DNA from 4 places in the Legionella nigrisilvae genome. Region 4 is predicted to be linked to each of the others. Evidence: riboswitches for the same ligand, from Rfam matches in the RefSeq annotation. Region 4 holds a riboswitch; each other region holds the start of a gene.

Region 1 (7,362 bases), on a different contig from region 4:
TGCAAAAGCACAGATTAAACTGGCAAGAACAGCAAGGAACAAGCTGCCTGGTAACAAACGGCGTCGTCCAAAATGATCGATTAATGGTCCCCAGATCAATTGGGTCACACCAAACACAAGCAAATAAATACTTAAGGTTAATTGACTTAAGCTATGAGTGGTACCAAAAACATTAGTGATATAAGGCAGCGAAGGTTGATAAAGGTCAAAGGTAAGTAAGGAAAAGGCTGATAATAATCCAATTAGCAAAATCGAAGTTCGTGGTTGGGACATAATATTCATTTTAAAAAAGAAAGCGGGCCATTATAGTAAAATCTCGCTATTTTTGCTCTAAGTTTAAGAAAAAATTTGGGACCTTCGGCCATGATTTCTTGAGGCTTTGATAAGCGCAGCAAGACCTAAGACATCCCGAATGTTACGGGAGATGGTAGCAAAATTCCCAAGGGTATGCTGCGCCTCCTAGCGCTATTTCCAATTAACCTTTACGAATCAAATAATTACTCCCAGCATGAATTACTTTTTTCATCCGATTATCTTCTTCTGGGTTAGGTTGACATGCTTTAAAGGAGTCTTTTAGTGAGGCTACACTAATAGGTAAGACAGGACGACTATCGGTTTCTAAATAACCTTCTTTATTCTTAAAAATAGTAAAATGGTCCGAGGCAAATTCTTCACATTCGCTTAACGTTTCATCCTGACAAATCGAAAATTTAATCGATCGTTCCACACGGTAAGACTCACCTACTTCATCCGCAAACACCATATCACCATATACTATGCTATGCCGGGTTCCACAAAAATAATAGCCATATTTATATTGACCATTCTCTGTAACATCAGTTCGAATATATCGTCCATCTCCTTGAGTAAGCCCATTGAGTGTCACAATATGGCGGACTTCCTCTTTGGGACCACTTTCCGCAATGGCTCCACCCGTTAGGGCCAATCCCATGATTAACAATGTAATTCTTTTCATTTTTATTCCTTATCTGAAAAAACATCCTCAAGGAACCAGTCTTTAAGGATCAATGATCTACTCTAATATCAATTTGGAGGAAAAAATTTTTACCAAACTGACATCGTGGTCTCATTATCCTAAGAAAAAATCACTTTGAACAGATAAAAAAATATTGCTTTTTGATTAAACGAAAGTCAAGTTGAGCACAATAGTACGAAATCAAAACCTTTTGCACAAAGAGTCTCGGTGTATACCTACAACGAAAACGCACGTATTCTAAATAGACCTTCAGCATTCGCATGATTCATGTTAGAATGATTTTTGTACATTGGGGGTGCCCGTTAATGGCTGAGAGGAATTAAACCAACCCTTTGAACCTGATCTCATTCGTCTGAGCGGAGGAAAATGTGTCTATTGTTATGCTCTCAGGTATGATTGCTTTTATTACTTCCTTTATTGGTTTATTACCCCAAATTATCAAATCGTTAAAAACCCGATCAACCCAAGATCTCTCCATGATTATGCTGATTAATTACCTCATTTGTTCAGTAGCTTGGATCATATATGGAAGTAGCACCGACTCATTTTTTGTAACCAGCTCTAATGTAGTGGGTTTAATTGTCAGTTTGCTCCTTATTTTATTAAAAAGACATTATGATACACGATGTAATTAATTTAACTGGGTATCAATCCATTTTATGCCTCAATGGAAATTTACCTGATTCATCTTTTTTCATTGCGATGAATTTGCCAATTATTGCAGCTGATGGCGCGGCAAATAGTTTATTTGAACAGGGAATTCGTCCTCAATTAATCACTGGGGACTTAGATTCAGTCCATCCAGCTCTTCTGAAAAACCACCCTTTTCTTCATATCCCGGATCAAAGCAGGAGTGATTATCAAAAAGCCCTGGGTTATTTAAAAGACCAGGATTTATTACCCGCTATTGTGGTTGGGGTAAATGGGGGACATTTGGATCATGTACTAAATAACATGAATATCTTTATGGGGACCAACTGTCTTTTATATGCACCACCGATAAGGGGATTTGTGCTGAATGCACAATCCAAGATTAATCTTTCCTTGCCAGTCCATACAAAAATTTCATTAATGGGAATACCAGAAGCAATCCTCTCTTCAATTGGTCTGCGATGGGAGCTCAATAATACTCATCTTTCATTTCCAGGACAAACCTCATGTTTTAATCGAGCTCAAACACCTGATATTGTTTTGGAGGTTCATCATGGTTCAGTTTTAGTTTTGGTTTATGAACAAATGATCGAGGATGCAGCACTATCATTCCGATAGACTCCATCTCGATGATGTTTCATTGAATACATCATAAAGCATGAACTAATTCTACAGTTCCTATTTAATTAACTACAATTGAGCAACTATCACCTTTAGTAATTAAAGTGACAATACTATCTTTAGTTAGAACTTGGGATCCGCATAGCACGTCGGGACCAAAGGCCGAATTTTTCCTAAATCCAAACACATATTCTCTATTTGCCGGCCCTTTTCCTTCATAATACTTTCCTCGAGCTCCTACTTTTTTACCATCTACAGTATATCCTAATGCAGCAGCTGTCTTTTCATTCGTTTTGACATGCACTCGAATCGTATCATGGGCAAGGGCTTGAATTGAAAAAGAAAGAATGACAAGACCACTCAAATTTTTTATGGAATTTCTTATCATAATAAACACTCCTTGTTTATGAACTTTTAATATACCTCATTTAATGAATTAAATTATAGATAAAAATATTATGGCCTCTCTTCAGCTTTTTTTCTAATAAAACGACGAAGCTCAAGAAAAACAAATATTCTTATCTTTCAACGAATACTAGTGAAAACTTAGAAGATCTTCTTGAATTCCAAACTAGATACACTATGATAAATATATGCTCTTATTGATTATTTTATTGCCCGCATAACCAAAGGAAAACTGGAGTCCATTGCGATATATGCACAAAAGTTAAGGATCTAGATTATGTTAGGTCGGTTGAGATTTTTCAGAGGTCGTGTATCTGCAAATGACATTTATTCTACCATTCATGAGGTTCACTCCTCACATAGACCCAACCTTCTGACAGGAAGCTTATCTGGTAATCTTTGGCGCCATGATAGTATCCACGAAACAATAATTAAAGTAACTACTCCCAAGGAATATCTAGATTTACAGAAAACGGCAATTAGTAATTTCGAACGTTGGAAAAAATTAAAACCTGTGGCTTCTTCGGTTGACCCGAAAGTTGAAGTCCAATATCAGGATTGGGGAAGTGCCACGTTAACAGCAACCAAAAAAAATGCGGTAATTTACACCGTATTGAATATGGCAAATTCTCGATATCCCGGAGGTGCTGTCCTAGAAGGTGGGAGTGCTCAAGAAGAAAATATGTGGCACCGAAGTTCATGTTTACTTTCATTGATGGATAAAATCGTCAAACTCGATAAGACTTCAAACCTGTTTATATATACTGAAGAAGGAGCCTCATTAGTAGAAGCTAGAAAAAGGATGACCCAACTCGAGTACGATATTGTAAAAGCACGTTGTCCTACATTAGATACTGCAGATATTTATAAAACCCTCCATAGTGCAGAACCTAGAATATGTTTTAGAGGTCCGGAAGTATTGCTGCCTTCGACGGTAGATGACTATGGAGGATCTGGACTTACATCCAGTCCAGAATTAAGTTATGCGTTTCTCCCTTCAGAGAGTATTTTTTCTTTTTATGAATTAAGATCCGCTGCGCCCGAGCACTTTGCTGAATCGCAATCACAAGAGCCTAGTGTATTAAAAGAACATAGAGAAGATTTACGCCGACGAATTGCGGCTCAACTGGATACCTTAATCCTTGTGGGACAAACCCATGCAGTTCTGGGTGCCTGGGGTTGTGGCGCTTTTAAAAATGAGCCTGAACTTGTAGCAGAGACCTATGCCGAAGAAATCGAAAAAAGAGCCGATTTTTTTCAACATCTACTTTTTCCCATAATTAATACCAATTCCCATTCCAATAATTATGAGGTATTCGAAAAAATACTTAATGGGATGAAGCTTAGCCCCTCAGCCAATAATAGTTTTAAAATGTAAGATGGATACAACTATTCTTTGATTACTTTTTAGCCCAAGAGTTTCCGCTCAGTAACGCTCAGTAAATAATTGTTCTTAAAATACTTTTTTATTAAATATGTGATTTAAATATTGTTTAATTTATAATGTGGCGCGAGGAATAATTTTTTTGGATCACGAATTAGGAGTACTAATAATGTCTTATGAAAAGCAACAACAAACCCCCTCACAATCTGTATCTACGTACAACCTTTTGAACTGGCTCACTGTCTATCGTGGCTACAATGCCATCATTGCAACTTTAGTTATGGTTCAGTATCTTACTAATCCAGATGCCTCAGCAATTGAATATCTTCCCGACGTGGCAATTCACGCATTAGAAGCAATCGCCCCTAACTCATATAACAATTTGGGTATAGGTGGTAATGTTGGCCGAGGAATACAAGCAGGAATCGCCTTTTTTTCAGGTAACTCTACAATTCCCAGGATTGCAAACGCTGTTGATGTCTTTAACCATGGAGTGAATGTTTATCATCGTTTGTCATGATATGCAAAATAAATCCTATGGCATCACTGAAAGTTCCTCATTGGAACTAATCGATTAAATTATTTGTTTCATCTCACTTCATTCATCGTTTACATGCTACTTCATGTGCATGTAAACGTTAGTATTTGCAATTATTATGCTTCCAGTTTTATGGTTCTATGTCTTACTCAAAACTTGATTCTCAATGAAGGGGTGGATACCGTATGAGTCTTGCCTCATGAGTCACTCCTGTTAAAGCTTAGCCCATGGGTTCTTATGAATAGCCCGGGAGTTTTGTCTCCCGGGCTAGGTTAATGTGACTAATGAGTGGTTTCTTTGGTTTTTCCAAACAACCAATCCATACTGACCTCGAGCTCATTAGCAACTTTTTGCATGGAGGTAGAGTCCAAAGCGATGACTCCATGTAAAAGAGCTTCAATTTTAAATTTAGGTAATTGGAACAACTTAGAGCACACTTGTACGCGTTCTGTCATTAAGGCAGGAACTCCAAGCTCATCAAGTTCCCGATTTAAACGTTCAGTTAGTTTCTTGTTTGACATGGTAGTCTCCTCTTGACTTTTTATCAGTGTAAAACACATAAGCTTAAGGATTGATTAACACGGAAAACTTTATATAAAAAAATTAAATTAAATGAAATCCAAAAATTTTAAGGCCTATAGATCTCTCTTTAAACGCCTTGCCCTAAGTTTATTCTTTGAGATGGGATTGAATTGCCAGCTAATTTTTATCTCAAGATGCCTTATGTTTTTTTACACTTACATATAAACGGAGTACGTAGAGCAAATTTTGTTTTTTTGCGGTTCAATCTCAAGTTTGAGAAATTTCTTACACGAATATGAGATAAAAAGGCAATGCTAATTTAAAACATTTTGTTATGCTTACTACAACGAGGAATGACAGTGGATGTCTTAAAAGGAATTTATAGCATCATGGAAGACGCTATACCACAAGGATGTGGTTACTCTCCTCGTTGTAGTCTGCATGTAAGTCTGGTTATGCGCCCATTAATCAGACTTACTCCCATTTCTTTACCTCCTATTTCAATGTATTTCTCATGGATCAAGCTAGAATATTTTTTGCAACTCCCACTAACAACTAAATCCACAAACCTACTGTTTTTTTAATGCATACCATGCTCTATTTTTAGAGTGGTTAATATTTTTTTTCATTACCGATCTTCCAATATCACTGAGCTCAAATTTGACTCTGAAAGCACAAATAATATCTTGACTCAAGATCATTTGTAGTACATCTTATGCTTACGTTACCCTTTCGAGCCAAAAGATGATCACAAAGCTTTTTAACTGGCTTCAAAGTGATGAAAAAATTTTTCATCTATCTAATCAACACCTATCTCGAGAACTTCTCGAACTGGAAGAACTTCAAGCACGTCACACTAACCGTGTGCTTCTGAGAAATGCCCGTCTTGGAAAGCTACAAGGTCTTGATACTCAGGAAGACATTAAGAAGGTAGAGCAACACATTTTATTCATGGATTATCTTCAATTTTGCAGAAAAACATTCGAAGAAAATCCGCAGGATTCTTTATTTTTAATTACCCTTAAATATCTACTACCTAAAGTGGATAAAGAAAATTCGTTGCTCCATGCTAAATTGTTCGAATTGTTTCGGGCTTTATTGCAGGAAGACAGCGGCCATACACTTAATTTTTATCAACAAAATGATGCATTGTTTAAAAATCTTCCTGAAATCCAAAAATGTGTTGATTCTGAGTTGCATAACCAGAAATTTATTGACGACATTCAACAGGTTGAACACCATCTAAGCCTGTTTAACAAAAAGCTATCCCAGCAAAAAAATCCGTTAGGGATCATAGGATTATGTAGAGATTGGATCTCTGATACACAGAAGTTCGCGGCATTTATACTCTGGTTAGTTCAGCGCAATACTAGCCCGGAACAGATTTTGCAAACCTATTTACTTCATGATTTTTTGAAATACAATTTATTTACATTACACTCCGAAGACAACGAAGTGTTTCTCTTATATGCTTTACTTAATCATTTTCCGGAAGCCAAGCCCCTTGTGGAAGCGGTTAAAAAAACAAGTAGTGATGAACGAGGATTTCAAAGCTACTCACTCCAGGGAGTGTTTAGTGAGCACGAACTTCAGAATATTCCTCAAAAAGAAGAACCCCTACAATTTACCTTAACCGCAACGAATTTTTCAGCCCTATATGAACTATTTGGAACAACATTTTTACACGCAGCACTATTAACTTGTGAAGAAGATACCGATTCGAAATGGGTGGAAGCCTTACGAAATACTCTGAATGAGGCTGAGACGCTCACCAAAGTACTACCTGGCCTCATTAATGTAATTGCCCGCGAGTCTTCCCCTGCTATCCTAGAACATTTAGCGCGTTTAATTGACGATCAACATGCACAAGAATTATTATCCAACAATGAAGGCGCCATATTTTACCTATTACCTTATAAACCAAAACTTTCTGAATACATCAATGAAAAAAATATCAGTGAATTTATTCAGCAAATCACGCTAAAACATACTTCTGATCCCGAACTCATTTTCCAATTAATGGCATTATTTTTGATACTTTCAAAGAAAAAAGGGCCCGTGACGCAACTCGTATTCCAAGCAATTATTGATAATCTTGTTCAACATCCATTCCTATTAGAAGATGAAAAATTATTACGCCAACTCAAAAGATACCCAGATTGCGAAGCCATACTTTCCCAACGAAGTGAACAAATAAAACAACGTGTCATCGAATGTATTGTTGAACAAACTAAAGATTGTGAA
Region 2 (7,362 bases), on a different contig from region 4:
AGGGCGAGTTCGTGCCTTGAAAGCATTGCGTGAAGAATATAAAGCACGTCGAAATCAAGTGGGGAAGGTTAAAGCATTCACCCTTGATGTAACTCGTTCAGGTTCGGTCGTGATTGAAGCAAACCATGTTAATTACACCCTAGGAGATAAAACGATTTTACGTGATTTTTCCTTATTGCTGACTCGAGGCGATAAACTGGGAATAATTGGCCCTAACGGGTGTGGTAAAACGACTTTAGTACGACTATTGCTTGGAGAGCTGCAGCCAGACTCTGGCGAGATAAAACTTGGTACGTCCCTGAGCGTTGCTTATTTTGATCAACTACGTCGGCAATTACATGAAGATCAAACCGTCATGTTTAATGTGGGTGATGGGGCCGATTATGTAACAATTAACGGCAAACAAAAGCATGTGGCCAGTTACTTGCGTGAATTTTTATTTTCATCCGAGCGGTTTAATCAACCAGTTTCGGTCCTTTCTGGTGGAGAAAGAAATAGGTTATTACTCGCAAAACTCTTTGCAAAACCAGTTAATCTGCTCGTGATGGATGAACCCACTAATGATTTAGATATTGAAACATTAGAACTTCTAGAAGACATGTTAGGGGAGTACCCTGGAACATTAATATTAATTAGCCACGATAGGGCTTTTATTAATCAGGTGGTTACCAGTGTTCTGGTTTATGAGGAAGCAGGGCAATTTAAAGAGTTTGTTGGGGGTTATGATGAATATAAAATGCATAAGAAACAACAACAGCGTGATCAGGCAACAAAAGCACCGAGTGTCAAACGAACTACGCCAACAAATAAATTAAGTTTCAATGAGCAACGAGAGCTTGCGCAATTACCCCAGAAAATAGAGTTATTGGAAGCAAAAATAGCAGAGTTACATTTAAAAATGGCTGATCCTAAATTTTACCAACAAGATGCTCAGATGATTGCAAAAATTAATCAAGGATTGGCTGAAGATGAAATGTTATTAACCCAACTTTATGAACGTTGGGAGGTATTAGAAGATGTTGAGAAAGGGAACAGATAAATGTTAGTAACATTAGCTTTGGTTGTTCTGTTAAGTTCAATTATAGTGTTCTTTTCAGAAGAATTTATCAAAGCCTTTAACAAACTCTTTGCTATAAAAGGTGCCAAATTAATTATACCCATGTTTGCTGCCTCCTGGCTCCTCTATACTTATAATTTTTGGGTTTTATGGGGAATATTTTACGCTCATGAACTATTACAAGATGTATTAAATTTAATAGTGCGTATAATGCCTTTTCAGAAGGGGGCGGTCTCATTAGTTTTGGTATTTATGCTAACTTTTCTTTCCGTTGTCCCGGTACTTATTTTTGATGTGTTCTACCGAAGAAAAAATTTTAAAGGATATGAACATCCTTATGTTGCGAGCGGTTTAATTTGGATACTAGCTGTTTTTCTATTAGTCATCATATGATCTTTGTAAAGAAATGTAATTTTTTTGTAAAGGTTCATGGGTCTTATTAATAAAACCTTAAGTTTTCTTTTTTATACTTCTTGCTTCAAATTTTGGAATTTAATAAAAAGAAAAAGGAGAATAAAGTGTCATATAAAAACCATCATCACCATAATCAAGTTACTGGTGTTCATTCAGGGGGCTCCCATCATCACAATCACGCTTCGCGTACCCCATTGTACCCGCCAGTGGTCACTACCCCTTATAGCCCTACTGTTCAGGTGACATCCCGGCGTCCTCAAATTGCAGTAGTTTCTCCTTCCCCTTATCGTCAGCATTACTATTCTGGTGGTCCTGGAGTAGTACTCGTAGGTAGTTTGGTGCTTCTTCCTATTTTTATCATTGCACTAATATTCAAGCTTACTATGGGATTTACTGCAGCCTCAACTACCGCAGGAATTGCAGGAGCGGGTGCTGCAGGTGCACTTGGTTTGAATCTGGCAACTTTTGGGCTTGGTGGACTTGTTTTATATGGGGCTTTAGGTTTGGTCTCTATATACTCTAGTGCTAAAGAATGTTACGACAGCAATAAAAATGTGTTCGAGATGATTAAATCGCGAGTGGTTAATGATGATGGATTAACTTTTAAAGGAATTATAAAATCTGTAGGTGCAGTTCTCTGGTCACCATTTTTGCTCATCGGTGGGTTGGCTGGAATGGGAGTTAAAGCAGCAATGAGAACTCGTTCATCAATCTCTCCAAGTTCTGAAAAACAGGGCGAAAGTATGGGTATAACAGGTTCTTATTCGGATATGGGTAATGTGTTTACACCTGGAAATACTGCGACCTCAAGGAACGAAAGAAATCCGATTCATTATAAAAATGTGTTAGCTGATTCTACTGAATTGCCCGATCTTCATCTCTTAGATTCACAGACCTCTTTTACTAGCTATAATATAAAAAAATAGCGACCAAGTGATATTACTTGCGTGAATTTCCCTAATTAAAACTAGATTGCAGTTTTTGGGTTCGTGGTTGAACCCAAAAACTAAAATAAAATCCCTACTCCGATCAGAATAAAATTCTTTCCCCCTCTAAAGGAATGCTCTATAGAGCCATTTTCCCGTATGAGGAGAATTCCAGAGCAAACTATTCTAATAGGGCAGCTAGATGAAACAGAATCGTTTGGTTTTAGAACAAAACGAGCTCAATTACAAAAACTCAACACAACAAACTGTTTGATGCTGAAATTGAAGGGTTACAATTGCGCAAAAAAAGAGTAATTATATTATCCTGGGAACCTCTAATACAATGTAAATATTCTTTTATTCATCGGGGATGATGAATGCTTGTAATCCGTGTATAATAGCGGCAATTTATTTTCAGGTTGCTCTATGAATAAACAGGATTTTTACTTTGACTTACCCCCAGAACTCATTGCGCAGTATCCATTGGCTAATCGCAGTGACTCACGTCTTTTAATCTATAACCGACAGAATGGTGAATATGGTCATTATCAGTTTCGTGAAATAGCAGATTTTTTAAATCCTGGCGATTTATTGGTAATGAATGATTCCAAGGTCATACCAGCCAGACTTTATGGCCATAAAACTACAGGTGGAAAAGTAGAGTTATTGGTTGAACGGATTACTAGCGAGTCTACTTTTCTCGCTCATATTAAAGCCAGTAAAGCGTTGAAGGCGGGCTCAATTATCAAGTTAGAGCAGAATAAAGAAATTAAAGTGATCGATCGAGATGATGATTTATTTCTTTGTCAAACTGATATGGATGTCTTGAATTTATTAAATGGAATAGGACATATTCCATTACCCCCCTATATTACCCGAAATGATGAAATTTTGGATCAGAATCGTTATCAAACCGTTTATGCAAAATATGAAGGATCTGTGGCAGCTCCCACAGCAGGTTTACATTTTGATGAACACGTATTATCAAGCATACGTTCAAGAGGAGTTAGTGTAGCCTATCTTACGTTACATGTAGGAGCAGGAACATTTAGACCGGTTCGATGTGATAATATCAAAGATCATAAAATGCATAGTGAGCACTTTACAATAAGTGCTGAATTGTGTGAGGCAGTACACCTCACGAAGGCTGCTGGAAATCGTGTAATTGCAGTAGGTACAACCGCTTTGCGTAGTCTTGAGAGTGCTGCACAAAATGGAACACTGACGCCCTGTAATAAAGACACAGATATCTTTATTTACCCAGGATATGAGTTTAAGATTTGCGATGGATTAATGACTAATTTTCACTTGCCCGAGTCTACTTTATTAATGCTCGTTTCAGCATTTATTGGCCATAAACAAGCAATGATGCTTTACCAGGAAGCAATTGAAAAAAGATACAGGTTTTTTAGTTATGGCGACACCAGTTTATTGCTGTAAATCAGGAGATCAGGAATGTTGGCTGCAATACAAAATTTTATCCCTGTTTTAACTTCAGAGGCCGGTTTGTGCCTCACAACGGCCAATTGGCAAGAGGCAAAGGTTACCGCAGCATCTTATTCCTTAGAAAGTTTGTTGTATAAGCCTGGTCAAAATGTACTTAAAAAAATATCTAATTTAGCGCATTATCTGGCATGTCCAGGGGTGATGATAATCAATGCCGCCTCACTTGTTGCCAATAAAGAAAAAGTTTATGTTCTCAAGTCTCCTTATGATGGTTCTCGAATCAAATTGACCGCTGAGGAACTTATCGAACTAATCAAGCATCTTAAGCCTAACGCAATACTCTTGCCCCAAAATATCATGCGTGATTTTCCACAAATTTGGGATAATTGGAATGAGGATATCATCCCCTTTCTTCATAGTGATGACTTAGAAAAGCATACGGTTATTCTACCCCATGGGGTTTATTTTAAAATTTTGAATGAACCGAATGGTGCAAAATTAGACCAATGGGCCAATATCCCTCGTTATGTAGCGGGCTGTTTTGATTCTGAGTTAATCCAGGGCTTGCTTCAACAGGGGATAGAATTTATTGAGACGGATGAGCCAGCACAAGCAGCTACACAAGGAAGAGTGTACAGCCACACTGGCACTGTGGACCTAATGGATTCAAAAGCAGCAATGGACTTTGAAATGATCGATGCGAACTGTGTTTGTCCTACATGCTCGCAACAATTTACCCGGGCTTATTTACACCATCTGTTGCATCATACTCCTTTATTATGTCAGCGATTTTTGATTCAACATAATGTGTTTTATGTGCAAAATTTATGATTCTAGTTGTTGATCTTTAACCCGTCACTTTAACCCTCACTGCCATAAAGATGTATTTTCATGAGAAGGGGAGTGGGGAGCTATGTTCCCTGCTTCCTTTTGGAGAGAAAGTGTCCGTAAGCGGATGAGTGGGGTATCTAATAATGTTTGACAGTTTTTTCCATACCCGATAGCATTACGGACAATTTGATGGCGCGGGGTGTCGTTATTAACGACTGAGAAATACCCGTTGAACTTGATCTGGTTCATACCAGCGTAAGAACGCCTTAAATCTGTATTATTTAAGCCAGTTAATTTCAGAGTACTTTGTATCCAAATGATGGGGGCTCTGTTAAGTTTTACGACTCGCGGAATACAGATTCTTTCTTCTATTAAGTCTTAGCGCGATACCTCTAGCCATCCTATTTTATTTATTAATACAAGGAGCTATGGCATGAGCGCGTTATCTACGAGAACTACCTTACTACTTAATTGGTATGCAAACCCTTATCATACCCCCATCTTTGTTGCCCATGCGTTAGGTTATTATCAACAGGAGGGTATTAAGCTGGCGATTTTAGAGCCAAGCGATCCTAGCGATGTAACCGAAATTGTGGGAATGGGGCATGTTGATTTTGGGGTCAAAGCTATGATTCATACCTTAGCTGCTCGTGCAAAAGGCTATGCTGTTACCTCAATTGGTACATTATTGGATGAACCTCCTACTGGACTCATTGCCCTTAAATCCAGTGGCATTCAATCTTTTCAGGATATTGTTGGTAAACGAGTTGGTTATATTGGTGAGTTTGGCAAAATCATTATTGATAATTTGGCAACTTTAGCTGGGATTGATCCTTCAAGTTATGAAACAGTTCGCATCGGCATGAATGTTACTGATGCTATTTGTCGTGACCTCATAGATACAGGAATTGGTTTTATTAATTTTCAGAAAGTTGAGTTAGAACATTTACGAGGTGAAACGGTATTTCTGCGTATCGATCAGCTTGCCGGATTAGGCTGTTGTTGTTTTTGCTCCATTCAATTTATTGTGCCAGAACGCATGTTAAAAAAACCAGAACTTCTTAAAGGATTTCTCAATGCCACCCAACGTGGTGCGGCCTTTACCACCGAAAATCCCGACGAAGCCTATGAACTTTTATGTAGGGCAAAGCCTCAATTAAGAACTCCTATGTACCATACAATTTTCATCCGTAGTTTACCTTTTTTCTCGCGCACGCTTTTAAATGTGGAGCGTGATTGGAATAAGGTAGAGCGGTTCGGCAAGCATTTGGGAATTATCAATGAGTCTTTTGCGGTTAATTCTTGTTATACAAATGAGTTCCTTCCTAAAACTCCTCATTCTGACCTAGAACCCATTGCATGTTGTGTTAGTGAATGAAATTAAGGATGCAGCCTATGTGCGGCTGCACTCAGGCTGTAATATTGAAAAGTGATTCATTAAATGAAAAACGTTGCTGTTGTTGGTGCTGGAGTTATGGGATGTTTATTAGCTTTACGTTTAAAAAACGAAGGCTGGCAAGTGACATTATTCGAGGCAGAAGGATTTTTTAATAATTGCAGTAATGCAGCAGCAGGACTTTTGTCACCCATGTCTGAACTCGATAAGGCGGACCAAATGATTTTTAATTTGGGTATGGAGTCAGTTGACGTTTTATGGGAGTCCATTCTAAATCAGTTAGAGGTGCCCGTATATTTTTGCCAAAAAGGATCTCTTGTAGTGCATCATCCCCAAGATAAAGCAGAATGGCAGCAATTTAGTTCCAGAATTGTAAATAAATTAAGCGATTCCTGTTATCAGTTGCTCCCTCAAAATGAACTAAGTCAACTGGAACCAGAACTGAATCATTTAAAAATGGCTTATTATTTTCCCAAAGAAGCACAACTTGATAATCAGACCTTGTTGCAGGAACTTAAAAAACATCTTTGTCAGTGCGGTGTTATCTGGCGAGATTATAGTTTTGTTTCTTGGGTGCATCCAGGCAAGATAGAAACAGGAGGAGCGCTTTATCCATTTGATTTTGTTTTTGATTGCAGAGGGCTTGGAGCCAAAAGTACTTTTCCAAATTTACGTGGGCTTCGTGGTGAACTTCTTTGGCTGTATGCACCGGATGTTCAATTAAACAGGCCGATACGTCTTTTGCATCCACGATATAATATTTATATTGCACCTCGTCCTAACTCTTATTACCTTATCGGCGCCAGCGAATTAGAAACAGAAGACTCCAGTCCTATTTCGGTGCGTACAACACTTGAATTATTAACTGCTGCCTACTACGTGCATAGAGGTTTTGCTGAAGCACGGATAATTAAGACAGTAACACATTGCCGTCCGACTTTAGTCCACCATCAGCCACGTATAAGATATGCCCAACAATTTATTGCTGTTAATGGACTCTATCGGCATGGATATTTAATTGCTCCGGCATTAGTAGAAGAGATTTTACGTGGACTAAAGAGCAATCAAAAAGACCTTTGTTACCCTGAGCTTTGGGAGGCTTATTCATGATCATTTTTATAAATGATAAATCCTTCACTCTTGATTCATCTTGTACCTTACAGGAACTACTTGAGCAAATCGAAGGTATTGCTGCGCATGTAGCAATAGCAATAAATAATCAGTTCGTTCCTAAGCCTATGTTTTCCAACACTATATTGTGTGAAGGAGACCGTATTGATTTAATTGTTCCG
Region 3 (7,362 bases), on a different contig from region 4:
ACTCAGCCCTCATTGTTCCATTAAACTTAAAAGCTTTAGGGTGGATTGTTGTGGATCTTCTGCTTCTGTAATTGCAGAAATAAGAGCAACACCTTGGATACCGGTAGCCACTACAGCAGGCATACGCTCAATATTAATTCCTCCTATTGCGACTAAAGGATAATGTAAGGTACGGATCCAACGTTGTAAGCCTTCAATGCCTTGGGCGGTAAAAGACATTACTTTGCTTGTTGTTGGAAAAATAGGGCCAATTGCAATATATGAAGGACGCAGTGCATGCGCTCGTGCGACTTCGTAGTAACAATGAGTACTCACTCCCAGCAAAATCCCCTGCTTTCTAAGTGCCTCAAGATCTGCAGTATCCAAATCGGATTGTCCTAAATGCACTGCTTCAGCATTTAACTCTAAAGCCATTTCCCAGTAATCATTTATAAATAGAGTTGCCTGATGCTTTTTAGCCAGGGCGATACTTCGTCGCATTTCTTCTTCTAGGCTTTTAGTTTGTTCTTTAACTCGTAATTGGATGGTTTTGACTCCAAGATTCAAAAGCCGTTCTACCCAAGAAAACCGATCAACCACTGGATAAAGACCTAAACGATGACATGGCTTAAATGGTTGCGGTGGATCGTATAATGGTTCGGAAGCAAGATAAGGTAAATCTGCTTCATCTTCTGGAAAAGCTCCATAATAAACATTATTTTGTCCTCGACGTACTGCCTGATGAACATACATTTTTGCAATGATTAATGCATCTTCAAGTAAATGGCCAAGAGCCAGTGCACCAGTAATTGCCGCGGAGAGAATCGAACGAAGTTCTGGATATTTTGAATCAGAAACACGATTTTGAGTGAGCCAAAAAGAAGTGGTTCCATTGGTCCAATAATCATGCTGACGTGAGGATTTCTGCATAGTCGATCCTAAGAGAAATACACTTTTAGCGCCAAAAGCTAGCAGTTTATGTGCCGCCTCTTGCATGGCTTGGTGCGTTTCTACTTGGCCATTTAAAATGACTTCAGCTTCACGTGTATTCAGCACCAAAACATCGGCAAAAGAAAATCTTACAGTACCCCTTTTCTCCTCACCATCCTTCCATAATGATAAGTTAAAATCCCAAACTACTGGGCCGGTATAATGATTGAGAATTTGCAGGTCCTCGGTAGAGAATCTCTCTTCAATTTTGATTGCAGCAGGCCGATTCTCGATTTGAAATCGCTGTGTTGGCAACAGACCCAAGCCGCGAAAAGTTTTTTTATCTGCTTCATTATCCGTGTTGCACCACACAACGCTCATAATGCGGTCTCCTGATGCCAAAATGGCGTATCGATTAAAGGGGTACACGATTGTGCCGTAATTCGTTCAGGCATAAGGCCTGCTTCAAAAGCAGAACGTCCTGCGATGACTGCATGTGAAAAAGCTTCAGCCATGGTTACTGGATGAATCGATGAGGCCACCGCGCTATTTAATAAGACCGCATCAAAACCTAATTCCAGAATCCGTGTGGCATGAGAAGGTTTCCCGATTCCTGCATCGACAATCAGAGTAATATCAGATAATCGTTGGCGTAAGGTCTCCAATGCAAAGGGGTTTAGCAAGCCTTTTCCAGAACCTATAGGAGCGGCCCAAGGCATCAAAATCCTACATCCGCAATCAACTAATCGCTGACATAAAACTAAATCCTCCGTACAATAAGGGAATACTTCAAATCCTCGTTTCACTAATTCAGTAGCCGCATGCAGCAATTCAAAAGGCTCGGGTTGTAAACTGTAATCATCTCCTATTACTTCCAATTTAATCCAGGAAGTTTGAAATAATTCACGTGCCATTTCGGCTGTAGTAATAGCAGTTTGTGCGTCACGACAGCCCGCAGTATTAGGCAGTATATGGCAACCCAAAGAACGTACAGTCTGCCAAAATAAATCTCCCCCCATATTACAAGGCATTTGCCGTTTTAAAGACACCGTAATTACGTTCGTTTTAGAGGCTCGAACAGCCTCGGTCATTACCTCAAGTGATGGATAGCCTGCTGTACCTAGAAGTAATCGACTTGTTAACGGTTTATCTGCTAAATACCACATACCCTATCCTCCCTGCATCGGAACAATTAAATCAATACGGTCTCCTTCACACAATATAGTGTTGGAAAACATAGGCTTAGGAACGAACTGATTATTTATTGCTATTGCTACATGCGCAGCAATACCTTCGATTTGCTCAAGTAGTTCCTGTAAGGTACAAGATGAATCAAGAGTGAAGGATTTATCATTTATAAAAATGATCATGAATAAGCCTCCCAAAGCTCAGGGTAACAAAGGTCTTTTTGATTGCTCTTTAGTCCACGTAAAATCTCTTCTACTAATGCCGGAGCAATTAAATATCCATGCCGATAGAGTCCATTAACAGCAATAAATTGTTGGGCATATCTTATACGTGGCTGATGGTGGACTAAAGTCGGACGGCAATGTGTTACTGTCTTAATTATCCGTGCTTCAGCAAAACCTCTATGCACGTAGTAGGCAGCAGTTAATAATTCAAGTGTTGTACGCACCGAAATAGGACTGGAGTCTTCTGTTTCTAATTCGCTGGCGCCGATAAGGTAATAAGAGTTAGGACGAGGTGCAATATAAATATTATATCGTGGATGCAAAAGACGTATCGGCCTGTTTAATTGAACATCCGGTGCATACAGCCAAAGAAGTTCACCACGAAGCCCACGTAAATTTGGAAAAGTACTTTTGGCTCCAAGCCCTCTGCAATCAAAAACAAAATCAAATGGATAAAGCGCTCCTCCTGTTTCTATCTTGCCTGGATGCACCCAAGAAACAAAACTATAATCTCGCCAGATAACACCGCACTGACAAAGATGTTTTTTAAGTTCCTGCAACAAGGTCTGATTATCAAGTTGTGCTTCTTTGGGAAAATAATAAGCCATTTTTAAATGATTCAGTTCTGGTTCCAGTTGACTTAGTTCATTTTGAGGGAGCAACTGATAACAGGAATCGCTTAATTTATTTACAATTCTGGAACTAAATTGCTGCCATTCTGCTTTATCTTGGGGATGATGCACTACAAGAGATCCTTTTTGGCAAAAATATACGGGCACCTCTAACTGATTTAGAATGGACTCCCATAAAACGTCAACTGACTCCATACCCAAATTAAAAATCATTTGGTCCGCCTTATCGAGTTCAGACATGGGTGACAAAAGTCCTGCTGCTGCATTACTGCAATTATTAAAAAATCCTTCTGCCTCGAATAATGTCACTTGCCAGCCTTCGTTTTTTAAACGTAAAGCTAATAAACATCCCATAACTCCAGCACCAACAACAGCAACGTTTTTCATTTAATGAATCACTTTTCAATATTACAGCCTGAGTGCAGCCGCACATAGGCTGCATCCTTAATTTCATTCACTAACACAACATGCAATGGGTTCTAGGTCAGAATGAGGAGTTTTAGGAAGGAACTCATTTGTATAACAAGAATTAACCGCAAAAGACTCATTGATAATTCCCAAATGCTTGCCGAACCGCTCTACCTTATTCCAATCACGCTCCACATTTAAAAGCGTGCGCGAGAAAAAAGGTAAACTACGGATGAAAATTGTATGGTACATAGGAGTTCTTAATTGAGGCTTTGCCCTACATAAAAGTTCATAGGCTTCGTCGGGATTTTCGGTGGTAAAGGCCGCACCACGTTGGGTGGCATTGAGAAATCCTTTAAGAAGTTCTGGTTTTTTTAACATGCGTTCTGGCACAATAAATTGAATGGAGCAAAAACAACAACAGCCTAATCCGGCAAGCTGATCGATACGCAGAAATACCGTTTCACCTCGTAAATGTTCTAACTCAACTTTCTGAAAATTAATAAAACCAATTCCTGTATCTATGAGGTCACGACAAATAGCATCAGTAACATTCATGCCGATGCGAACTGTTTCATAACTTGAAGGATCAATCCCAGCTAAAGTTGCCAAATTATCAATAATGATTTTGCCAAACTCACCAATATAACCAACTCGTTTACCAACAATATCCTGAAAAGATTGAATGCCACTGGATTTAAGGGCAATGAGTCCAGTAGGAGGTTCATCCAATAATGTACCAATTGAGGTAACAGCATAGCCTTTTGCACGAGCAGCTAAGGTATGAATCATAGCTTTGACCCCAAAATCAACATGCCCCATTCCCACAATTTCGGTTACATCGCTAGGATCGCTTGGCTCTAAAATCGCCAGCTTAATACCCTCCTGTTGATAATAACCTAACGCATGGGCAACAAAGATGGGGGTATGATAAGGGTTTGCATACCAATTAAGTAGTAAGGTAGTTCTCGTAGATAACGCGCTCATGCCATAGCTCCTTGTATTAATAAATAAAATAGGATGGCTAGAGGTATCGCGCTAAGACTTAATAGAAGAAAGAATCTGTATTCCGCGAGTCGTAAAACTTAACAGAGCCCCCATCATTTGGATACAAAGTACTCTGAAATTAACTGGCTTAAATAATACAGATTTAAGGCGTTCTTACGCTGGTATGAACCAGATCAAGTTCAACGGGTATTTCTCAGTCGTTAATAACGACACCCCGCGCCATCAAATTGTCCGTAATGCTATCGGGTATGGAAAAAACTGTCAAACATTATTAGATACCCCACTCATCCGCTTACGGACACTTTCTCTCCAAAAGGAAGCAGGGAACATAGCTCCCCACTCCCCTTCTCATGAAAATACATCTTTATGGCAGTGAGGGTTAAAGTGACGGGTTAAAGATCAACAACTAGAATCATAAATTTTGCACATAAAACACATTATGTTGAATCAAAAATCGCTGACATAATAAAGGAGTATGATGCAACAGATGGTGTAAATAAGCCCGGGTAAATTGTTGCGAGCATGTAGGACAAACACAGTTCGCATCGATCATTTCAAAGTCCATTGCTGCTTTTGAATCCATTAGGTCCACAGTGCCAGTGTGGCTGTACACTCTTCCTTGTGTAGCTGCTTGTGCTGGCTCATCCGTCTCAATAAATTCTATCCCCTGTTGAAGCAAGCCCTGGATTAACTCAGAATCAAAACAGCCCGCTACATAACGAGGGATATTGGCCCATTGGTCTAATTTTGCACCATTCGGTTCATTCAAAATTTTAAAATAAACCCCATGGGGTAGAATAACCGTATGCTTTTCTAAGTCATCACTATGAAGAAAGGGGATGATATCCTCATTCCAATTATCCCAAATTTGTGGAAAATCACGCATGATATTTTGGGGCAAGAGTATTGCGTTAGGCTTAAGATGCTTGATTAGTTCGATAAGTTCCTCAGCGGTCAATTTGATTCGAGAACCATCATAAGGAGACTTGAGAACATAAACTTTTTCTTTATTGGCAACAAGTGAGGCGGCATTGATTATCATCACCCCTGGACATGCCAGATAATGCGCTAAATTAGATATTTTTTTAAGTACATTTTGACCAGGCTTATACAACAAACTTTCTAAGGAATAAGATGCTGCGGTAACCTTTGCCTCTTGCCAATTGGCCGTTGTGAGGCACAAACCGGCCTCTGAAGTTAAAACAGGGATAAAATTTTGTATTGCAGCCAACATTCCTGATCTCCTGATTTACAGCAATAAACTGGTGTCGCCATAACTAAAAAACCTGTATCTTTTTTCAATTGCTTCCTGGTAAAGCATCATTGCTTGTTTATGGCCAATAAATGCTGAAACGAGCATTAATAAAGTAGACTCGGGCAAGTGAAAATTAGTCATTAATCCATCGCAAATCTTAAACTCATATCCTGGGTAAATAAAGATATCTGTGTCTTTATTACAGGGCGTCAGTGTTCCATTTTGTGCAGCACTCTCAAGACTACGCAAAGCGGTTGTACCTACTGCAATTACACGATTTCCAGCAGCCTTCGTGAGGTGTACTGCCTCACACAATTCAGCACTTATTGTAAAGTGCTCACTATGCATTTTATGATCTTTGATATTATCACATCGAACCGGTCTAAATGTTCCTGCTCCTACATGTAACGTAAGATAGGCTACACTAACTCCTCTTGAACGTATGCTTGATAATACGTGTTCATCAAAATGTAAACCTGCTGTGGGAGCTGCCACAGATCCTTCATATTTTGCATAAACGGTTTGATAACGATTCTGATCCAAAATTTCATCATTTCGGGTAATATAGGGGGGTAATGGAATATGTCCTATTCCATTTAATAAATTCAAGACATCCATATCAGTTTGACAAAGAAATAAATCATCATCTCGATCGATCACTTTAATTTCTTTATTCTGCTCTAACTTGATAATTGAGCCCGCCTTCAACGCTTTACTGGCTTTAATATGAGCGAGAAAAGTAGACTCGCTAGTAATCCGTTCAACCAATAACTCTACTTTTCCACCTGTAGTTTTATGGCCATAAAGTCTGGCTGGTATGACCTTGGAATCATTCATTACCAATAAATCGCCAGGATTTAAAAAATCTGCTATTTCACGAAACTGATAATGACCATATTCACCATTCTGTCGGTTATAGATTAAAAGACGTGAGTCACTGCGATTAGCCAATGGATACTGCGCAATGAGTTCTGGGGGTAAGTCAAAGTAAAAATCCTGTTTATTCATAGAGCAACCTGAAAATAAATTGCCGCTATTATACACGGATTACAAGCATTCATCATCCCCGATGAATAAAAGAATATTTACATTGTATTAGAGGTTCCCAGGATAATATAATTACTCTTTTTTTGCGCAATTGTAACCCTTCAATTTCAGCATCAAACAGTTTGTTGTGTTGAGTTTTTGTAATTGAGCTCGTTTTGTTCTAAAACCAAACGATTCTGTTTCATCTAGCTGCCCTATTAGAATAGTTTGCTCTGGAATTCTCCTCATACGGGAAAATGGCTCTATAGAGCATTCCTTTAGAGGGGGAAAGAATTTTATTCTGATCGGAGTAGGGATTTTATTTTAGTTTTTGGGTTCAACCACGAACCCAAAAACTGCAATCTAGTTTTAATTAGGGAAATTCACGCAAGTAATATCACTTGGTCGCTATTTTTTTATATTATAGCTAGTAAAAGAGGTCTGTGAATCTAAGAGATGAAGATCGGGCAATTCAGTAGAATCAGCTAACACATTTTTATAATGAATCGGATTTCTTTCGTTCCTTGAGGTCGCAGTATTTCCAGGTGTAAACACATTACCCATATCCGAATAAGAACCTGTTATACCCATACTTTCGCCCTGTTTTTCAGAACTTGGAGAGATTGATGAACGAGTTCTCATTGCTGCTTTAACTCCCATTCCAGCCAACCCACCGATGAGCAAAAATGGTGACCAGAGAACTGCACCTACA
Region 4 (7,362 bases):
AAGTTAATAGTGCTGCGTGTAAAAATGTTGTTCCAAATAGTTCATATAGGGCTGAAAAATTCGTTGCGGTTAAGGTAAATTGTAGGGGTTCTTCTTTTTGAGGAATATTCTGAAGTTCGTGCTCACTAAACACTCCCTGGAGTGAGTAGCTTTGAAATCCTCGTTCATCACTACTTGTTTTTTTAACCGCTTCCACAAGGGGCTTGGCTTCCGGAAAATGATTAAGTAAAGCATATAAGAGAAACACTTCGTTGTCTTCGGAGTGTAATGTAAATAAATTGTATTTCAAAAAATCATGAAGTAAATAGGTTTGCAAAATCTGTTCCGGGCTAGTATTGCGCTGAACTAACCAGAGTATAAATGCCGCGAACTTCTGTGTATCAGAGATCCAATCTCTACATAATCCTATGATCCCTAACGGATTTTTTTGCTGGGATAGCTTTTTGTTAAACAGGCTTAGATGGTGTTCAACCTGTTGAATGTCGTCAATAAATTTCTGGTTATGCAACTCAGAATCAACACATTTTTGGATTTCAGGAAGATTTTTAAACAATGCATCATTTTGTTGATAAAAATTAAGTGTATGGCCGCTGTCTTCCTGCAATAAAGCCCGAAACAATTCGAACAATTTAGCATGGAGCAACGAATTTTCTTTATCCACTTTAGGTAGTAGATATTTAAGGGTAATTAAAAATAAAGAATCCTGCGGATTTTCTTCGAATGTTTTTCTGCAAAATTGAAGATAATCCATGAATAAAATGTGTTGCTCTACCTTCTTAATGTCTTCCTGAGTATCAAGACCTTGTAGCTTTCCAAGACGGGCATTTCTCAGAAGCACACGGTTAGTGTGACGTGCTTGAAGTTCTTCCAGTTCGAGAAGTTCTCGAGATAGGTGTTGATTAGATAGATGAAAAATTTTTTCATCACTTTGAAGCCAGTTAAAAAGCTTTGTGATCATCTTTTGGCTCGAAAGGGTAACGTAAGCATAAGATGTACTACAAATGATCTTGAGTCAAGATATTATTTGTGCTTTCAGAGTCAAATTTGAGCTCAGTGATATTGGAAGATCGGTAATGAAAAAAAATATTAACCACTCTAAAAATAGAGCATGGTATGCATTAAAAAAACAGTAGGTTTGTGGATTTAGTTGTTAGTGGGAGTTGCAAAAAATATTCTAGCTTGATCCATGAGAAATACATTGAAATAGGAGGTAAAGAAATGGGAGTAAGTCTGATTAATGGGCGCATAACCAGACTTACATGCAGACTACAACGAGGAGAGTAACCACATCCTTGTGGTATAGCGTCTTCCATGATGCTATAAATTCCTTTTAAGACATCCACTGTCATTCCTCGTTGTAGTAAGCATAACAAAATGTTTTAAATTAGCATTGCCTTTTTATCTCATATTCGTGTAAGAAATTTCTCAAACTTGAGATTGAACCGCAAAAAAACAAAATTTGCTCTACGTACTCCGTTTATATGTAAGTGTAAAAAAACATAAGGCATCTTGAGATAAAAATTAGCTGGCAATTCAATCCCATCTCAAAGAATAAACTTAGGGCAAGGCGTTTAAAGAGAGATCTATAGGCCTTAAAATTTTTGGATTTCATTTAATTTAATTTTTTTATATAAAGTTTTCCGTGTTAATCAATCCTTAAGCTTATGTGTTTTACACTGATAAAAAGTCAAGAGGAGACTACCATGTCAAACAAGAAACTAACTGAACGTTTAAATCGGGAACTTGATGAGCTTGGAGTTCCTGCCTTAATGACAGAACGCGTACAAGTGTGCTCTAAGTTGTTCCAATTACCTAAATTTAAAATTGAAGCTCTTTTACATGGAGTCATCGCTTTGGACTCTACCTCCATGCAAAAAGTTGCTAATGAGCTCGAGGTCAGTATGGATTGGTTGTTTGGAAAAACCAAAGAAACCACTCATTAGTCACATTAACCTAGCCCGGGAGACAAAACTCCCGGGCTATTCATAAGAACCCATGGGCTAAGCTTTAACAGGAGTGACTCATGAGGCAAGACTCATACGGTATCCACCCCTTCATTGAGAATCAAGTTTTGAGTAAGACATAGAACCATAAAACTGGAAGCATAATAATTGCAAATACTAACGTTTACATGCACATGAAGTAGCATGTAAACGATGAATGAAGTGAGATGAAACAAATAATTTAATCGATTAGTTCCAATGAGGAACTTTCAGTGATGCCATAGGATTTATTTTGCATATCATGACAAACGATGATAAACATTCACTCCATGGTTAAAGACATCAACAGCGTTTGCAATCCTGGGAATTGTAGAGTTACCTGAAAAAAAGGCGATTCCTGCTTGTATTCCTCGGCCAACATTACCACCTATACCCAAATTGTTATATGAGTTAGGGGCGATTGCTTCTAATGCGTGAATTGCCACGTCGGGAAGATATTCAATTGCTGAGGCATCTGGATTAGTAAGATACTGAACCATAACTAAAGTTGCAATGATGGCATTGTAGCCACGATAGACAGTGAGCCAGTTCAAAAGGTTGTACGTAGATACAGATTGTGAGGGGGTTTGTTGTTGCTTTTCATAAGACATTATTAGTACTCCTAATTCGTGATCCAAAAAAATTATTCCTCGCGCCACATTATAAATTAAACAATATTTAAATCACATATTTAATAAAAAAGTATTTTAAGAACAATTATTTACTGAGCGTTACTGAGCGGAAACTCTTGGGCTAAAAAGTAATCAAAGAATAGTTGTATCCATCTTACATTTTAAAACTATTATTGGCTGAGGGGCTAAGCTTCATCCCATTAAGTATTTTTTCGAATACCTCATAATTATTGGAATGGGAATTGGTATTAATTATGGGAAAAAGTAGATGTTGAAAAAAATCGGCTCTTTTTTCGATTTCTTCGGCATAGGTCTCTGCTACAAGTTCAGGCTCATTTTTAAAAGCGCCACAACCCCAGGCACCCAGAACTGCATGGGTTTGTCCCACAAGGATTAAGGTATCCAGTTGAGCCGCAATTCGTCGGCGTAAATCTTCTCTATGTTCTTTTAATACACTAGGCTCTTGTGATTGCGATTCAGCAAAGTGCTCGGGCGCAGCGGATCTTAATTCATAAAAAGAAAAAATACTCTCTGAAGGGAGAAACGCATAACTTAATTCTGGACTGGATGTAAGTCCAGATCCTCCATAGTCATCTACCGTCGAAGGCAGCAATACTTCCGGACCTCTAAAACATATTCTAGGTTCTGCACTATGGAGGGTTTTATAAATATCTGCAGTATCTAATGTAGGACAACGTGCTTTTACAATATCGTACTCGAGTTGGGTCATCCTTTTTCTAGCTTCTACTAATGAGGCTCCTTCTTCAGTATATATAAACAGGTTTGAAGTCTTATCGAGTTTGACGATTTTATCCATCAATGAAAGTAAACATGAACTTCGGTGCCACATATTTTCTTCTTGAGCACTCCCACCTTCTAGGACAGCACCTCCGGGATATCGAGAATTTGCCATATTCAATACGGTGTAAATTACCGCATTTTTTTTGGTTGCTGTTAACGTGGCACTTCCCCAATCCTGATATTGGACTTCAACTTTCGGGTCAACCGAAGAAGCCACAGGTTTTAATTTTTTCCAACGTTCGAAATTACTAATTGCCGTTTTCTGTAAATCTAGATATTCCTTGGGAGTAGTTACTTTAATTATTGTTTCGTGGATACTATCATGGCGCCAAAGATTACCAGATAAGCTTCCTGTCAGAAGGTTGGGTCTATGTGAGGAGTGAACCTCATGAATGGTAGAATAAATGTCATTTGCAGATACACGACCTCTGAAAAATCTCAACCGACCTAACATAATCTAGATCCTTAACTTTTGTGCATATATCGCAATGGACTCCAGTTTTCCTTTGGTTATGCGGGCAATAAAATAATCAATAAGAGCATATATTTATCATAGTGTATCTAGTTTGGAATTCAAGAAGATCTTCTAAGTTTTCACTAGTATTCGTTGAAAGATAAGAATATTTGTTTTTCTTGAGCTTCGTCGTTTTATTAGAAAAAAAGCTGAAGAGAGGCCATAATATTTTTATCTATAATTTAATTCATTAAATGAGGTATATTAAAAGTTCATAAACAAGGAGTGTTTATTATGATAAGAAATTCCATAAAAAATTTGAGTGGTCTTGTCATTCTTTCTTTTTCAATTCAAGCCCTTGCCCATGATACGATTCGAGTGCATGTCAAAACGAATGAAAAGACAGCTGCTGCATTAGGATATACTGTAGATGGTAAAAAAGTAGGAGCTCGAGGAAAGTATTATGAAGGAAAAGGGCCGGCAAATAGAGAATATGTGTTTGGATTTAGGAAAAATTCGGCCTTTGGTCCCGACGTGCTATGCGGATCCCAAGTTCTAACTAAAGATAGTATTGTCACTTTAATTACTAAAGGTGATAGTTGCTCAATTGTAGTTAATTAAATAGGAACTGTAGAATTAGTTCATGCTTTATGATGTATTCAATGAAACATCATCGAGATGGAGTCTATCGGAATGATAGTGCTGCATCCTCGATCATTTGTTCATAAACCAAAACTAAAACTGAACCATGATGAACCTCCAAAACAATATCAGGTGTTTGAGCTCGATTAAAACATGAGGTTTGTCCTGGAAATGAAAGATGAGTATTATTGAGCTCCCATCGCAGACCAATTGAAGAGAGGATTGCTTCTGGTATTCCCATTAATGAAATTTTTGTATGGACTGGCAAGGAAAGATTAATCTTGGATTGTGCATTCAGCACAAATCCCCTTATCGGTGGTGCATATAAAAGACAGTTGGTCCCCATAAAGATATTCATGTTATTTAGTACATGATCCAAATGTCCCCCATTTACCCCAACCACAATAGCGGGTAATAAATCCTGGTCTTTTAAATAACCCAGGGCTTTTTGATAATCACTCCTGCTTTGATCCGGGATATGAAGAAAAGGGTGGTTTTTCAGAAGAGCTGGATGGACTGAATCTAAGTCCCCAGTGATTAATTGAGGACGAATTCCCTGTTCAAATAAACTATTTGCCGCGCCATCAGCTGCAATAATTGGCAAATTCATCGCAATGAAAAAAGATGAATCAGGTAAATTTCCATTGAGGCATAAAATGGATTGATACCCAGTTAAATTAATTACATCGTGTATCATAATGTCTTTTTAATAAAATAAGGAGCAAACTGACAATTAAACCCACTACATTAGAGCTGGTTACAAAAAATGAGTCGGTGCTACTTCCATATATGATCCAAGCTACTGAACAAATGAGGTAATTAATCAGCATAATCATGGAGAGATCTTGGGTTGATCGGGTTTTTAACGATTTGATAATTTGGGGTAATAAACCAATAAAGGAAGTAATAAAAGCAATCATACCTGAGAGCATAACAATAGACACATTTTCCTCCGCTCAGACGAATGAGATCAGGTTCAAAGGGTTGGTTTAATTCCTCTCAGCCATTAACGGGCACCCCCAATGTACAAAAATCATTCTAACATGAATCATGCGAATGCTGAAGGTCTATTTAGAATACGTGCGTTTTCGTTGTAGGTATACACCGAGACTCTTTGTGCAAAAGGTTTTGATTTCGTACTATTGTGCTCAACTTGACTTTCGTTTAATCAAAAAGCAATATTTTTTTATCTGTTCAAAGTGATTTTTTCTTAGGATAATGAGACCACGATGTCAGTTTGGTAAAAATTTTTTCCTCCAAATTGATATTAGAGTAGATCATTGATCCTTAAAGACTGGTTCCTTGAGGATGTTTTTTCAGATAAGGAATAAAAATGAAAAGAATTACATTGTTAATCATGGGATTGGCCCTAACGGGTGGAGCCATTGCGGAAAGTGGTCCCAAAGAGGAAGTCCGCCATATTGTGACACTCAATGGGCTTACTCAAGGAGATGGACGATATATTCGAACTGATGTTACAGAGAATGGTCAATATAAATATGGCTATTATTTTTGTGGAACCCGGCATAGCATAGTATATGGTGATATGGTGTTTGCGGATGAAGTAGGTGAGTCTTACCGTGTGGAACGATCGATTAAATTTTCGATTTGTCAGGATGAAACGTTAAGCGAATGTGAAGAATTTGCCTCGGACCATTTTACTATTTTTAAGAATAAAGAAGGTTATTTAGAAACCGATAGTCGTCCTGTCTTACCTATTAGTGTAGCCTCACTAAAAGACTCCTTTAAAGCATGTCAACCTAACCCAGAAGAAGATAATCGGATGAAAAAAGTAATTCATGCTGGGAGTAATTATTTGATTCGTAAAGGTTAATTGGAAATAGCGCTAGGAGGCGCAGCATACCCTTGGGAATTTTGCTACCATCTCCCGTAACATTCGGGATGTCTTAGGTCTTGCTGCGCTTATCAAAGCCTCAAGAAATCATGGCCGAAGGTCCCAAATTTTTTCTTAAACTTAGAGCAAAAATAGCGAGATTTTACTATAATGGCCCGCTTTCTTTTTTAAAATGAATATTATGTCCCAACCACGAACTTCGATTTTGCTAATTGGATTATTATCAGCCTTTTCCTTACTTACCTTTGACCTTTATCAACCTTCGCTGCCTTATATCACTAATGTTTTTGGTACCACTCATAGCTTAAGTCAATTAACCTTAAGTATTTATTTGCTTGTGTTTGGTGTGACCCAATTGATCTGGGGACCATTAATCGATCATTTTGGACGACGCCGTTTGTTACCAGGCAGCTTGTTCCTTGCTGTTCTTGCCAGTTTAATCTGTGCTTTTGCAACGAATATCTATGTACTCATTCTGGGACGCGCCTTACAAGGATTTGCTTTGTGTTGTGCGAATTTGATTGCTTTTTCAATATCTCGGGATTTTGAGGATACCATAGAGCGAGCTAAGGTTCTGTCCTATGTTTCGATGATTGTTTCAATATCACCTATTCTTGCTCCGGTATTGGGTTCACTGATTTTTACCTATTATGGTTGGCAGGCTAATTTCATATTAATGGCGGTAATTGGAATAACACTATTACTGCAATCGCGTAAAGGATTGTTTGAGTCTCCTTTTTGGAAACAACCTCAAGAATCTTTTATGGTTAATAAAGTAATTAAAGCCTACCAAGAGATCATTCCATCTCCCACTCTTTGGAGTGGTTCTTTTATTATGATGTTTAGTTTCGCAGCCGTAATGCTTTCGGTGATTAATTCGTCCTATATTATTATTGATCAATTTGGGTTTTCCCCTTTGGTATACGGTATTATTTTTATTATTAATGGCTTAAATATAATTGTGGGCAACTATTTAGGTATTTGGCTTCGTAAATA

The links. Region 4 has a riboswitch for thiamine pyrophosphate ahead of ACWTE2_RS05450 (SemiSWEET family sugar transporter). Riboswitches for the same ligand answer to the same signal wherever they lie in the genome.
Positions count from the first base shown of each region.
Region 1: linked by a shared signal. The riboswitch ahead of ACWTE2_RS22720 (SemiSWEET family sugar transporter) and the one ahead of ACWTE2_RS05450 (SemiSWEET family sugar transporter) in region 4 are both predicted to bind thiamine pyrophosphate.
Region 2: linked by a shared signal. The riboswitch ahead of ACWTE2_RS26505 (ABC transporter substrate-binding protein) and the one ahead of ACWTE2_RS05450 (SemiSWEET family sugar transporter) in region 4 are both predicted to bind thiamine pyrophosphate.
Region 3: linked by a shared signal. The riboswitch ahead of ACWTE2_RS09225 (ABC transporter substrate-binding protein) and the one ahead of ACWTE2_RS05450 (SemiSWEET family sugar transporter) in region 4 are both predicted to bind thiamine pyrophosphate.

Region 1 is NZ_CDRUGZ020000038.1:73,264-80,625, forward strand. Features, by position in the region: gene ACWTE2_RS22710 (multidrug effflux MFS transporter) at 1-273, opposite strand, end outside; gene ACWTE2_RS22715 (hypothetical protein) at 476-976, opposite strand; TPP riboswitch at 1,279-1,379, shown strand; gene ACWTE2_RS22720 (SemiSWEET family sugar transporter) at 1,366-1,632, shown strand; gene ACWTE2_RS22725 (thiamine diphosphokinase) at 1,613-2,266, shown strand; gene ACWTE2_RS22730 (hypothetical protein) at 2,331-2,657, opposite strand; gene ACWTE2_RS22735 (poly(ADP-ribose) glycohydrolase domain-containing protein) at 2,952-4,052, shown strand; gene ACWTE2_RS22740 (hypothetical protein) at 4,228-4,578, shown strand; gene ACWTE2_RS22745 (hypothetical protein) at 4,878-5,117, opposite strand; gene ACWTE2_RS22750 (ankyrin repeat domain-containing protein) at 5,863-7,362, shown strand, end outside.
Region 2 is NZ_CDRUGZ020000041.1:102,813-110,174, reverse strand. Features, by position in the region: gene ACWTE2_RS26530 (ATP-binding cassette domain-containing protein) at 1-1,039, shown strand, start outside; gene ACWTE2_RS26525 (hypothetical protein) at 1,040-1,450, shown strand; gene ACWTE2_RS26520 (hypothetical protein) at 1,576-2,397, shown strand; gene queA (tRNA preQ1(34) S-adenosylmethionine ribosyltransferase-isomerase QueA) at 2,824-3,837, shown strand; gene ACWTE2_RS26510 (tRNA-guanine transglycosylase) at 3,853-4,674, shown strand; TPP riboswitch at 4,860-4,953, shown strand; gene ACWTE2_RS26505 (ABC transporter substrate-binding protein) at 5,108-6,052, shown strand; gene ACWTE2_RS26500 (FAD-dependent oxidoreductase) at 6,116-7,180, shown strand; gene thiS (sulfur carrier protein ThiS) at 7,177-7,362, shown strand, end outside.
Region 3 is NZ_CDRUGZ020000020.1:100,720-108,081, forward strand. Features, by position in the region: gene thiE (thiamine phosphate synthase) at 10-1,290, opposite strand; gene ACWTE2_RS09210 (thiazole synthase) at 1,287-2,075, opposite strand; gene thiS (sulfur carrier protein ThiS) at 2,079-2,279, opposite strand; gene ACWTE2_RS09220 (FAD-dependent oxidoreductase) at 2,276-3,340, opposite strand; gene ACWTE2_RS09225 (ABC transporter substrate-binding protein) at 3,404-4,348, opposite strand; TPP riboswitch at 4,503-4,596, opposite strand; gene ACWTE2_RS09230 (tRNA-guanine transglycosylase) at 4,782-5,603, opposite strand; gene queA (tRNA preQ1(34) S-adenosylmethionine ribosyltransferase-isomerase QueA) at 5,619-6,632, opposite strand; gene ACWTE2_RS09240 (hypothetical protein) at 7,059-7,362, opposite strand, start outside.
Region 4 is NZ_CDRUGZ020000019.1:72,722-80,083, reverse strand. Features, by position in the region: gene ACWTE2_RS05480 (ankyrin repeat domain-containing protein) at 1-958, opposite strand, end outside; gene ACWTE2_RS05475 (hypothetical protein) at 1,704-1,943, shown strand; gene ACWTE2_RS05470 (hypothetical protein) at 2,243-2,593, opposite strand; gene ACWTE2_RS05465 (poly(ADP-ribose) glycohydrolase domain-containing protein) at 2,769-3,869, opposite strand; gene ACWTE2_RS05460 (hypothetical protein) at 4,164-4,490, shown strand; gene ACWTE2_RS05455 (thiamine diphosphokinase) at 4,555-5,208, opposite strand; gene ACWTE2_RS05450 (SemiSWEET family sugar transporter) at 5,189-5,455, opposite strand; TPP riboswitch at 5,442-5,542, opposite strand; gene ACWTE2_RS05445 (hypothetical protein) at 5,845-6,345, shown strand; gene ACWTE2_RS05440 (multidrug effflux MFS transporter) at 6,548-7,362, shown strand, end outside.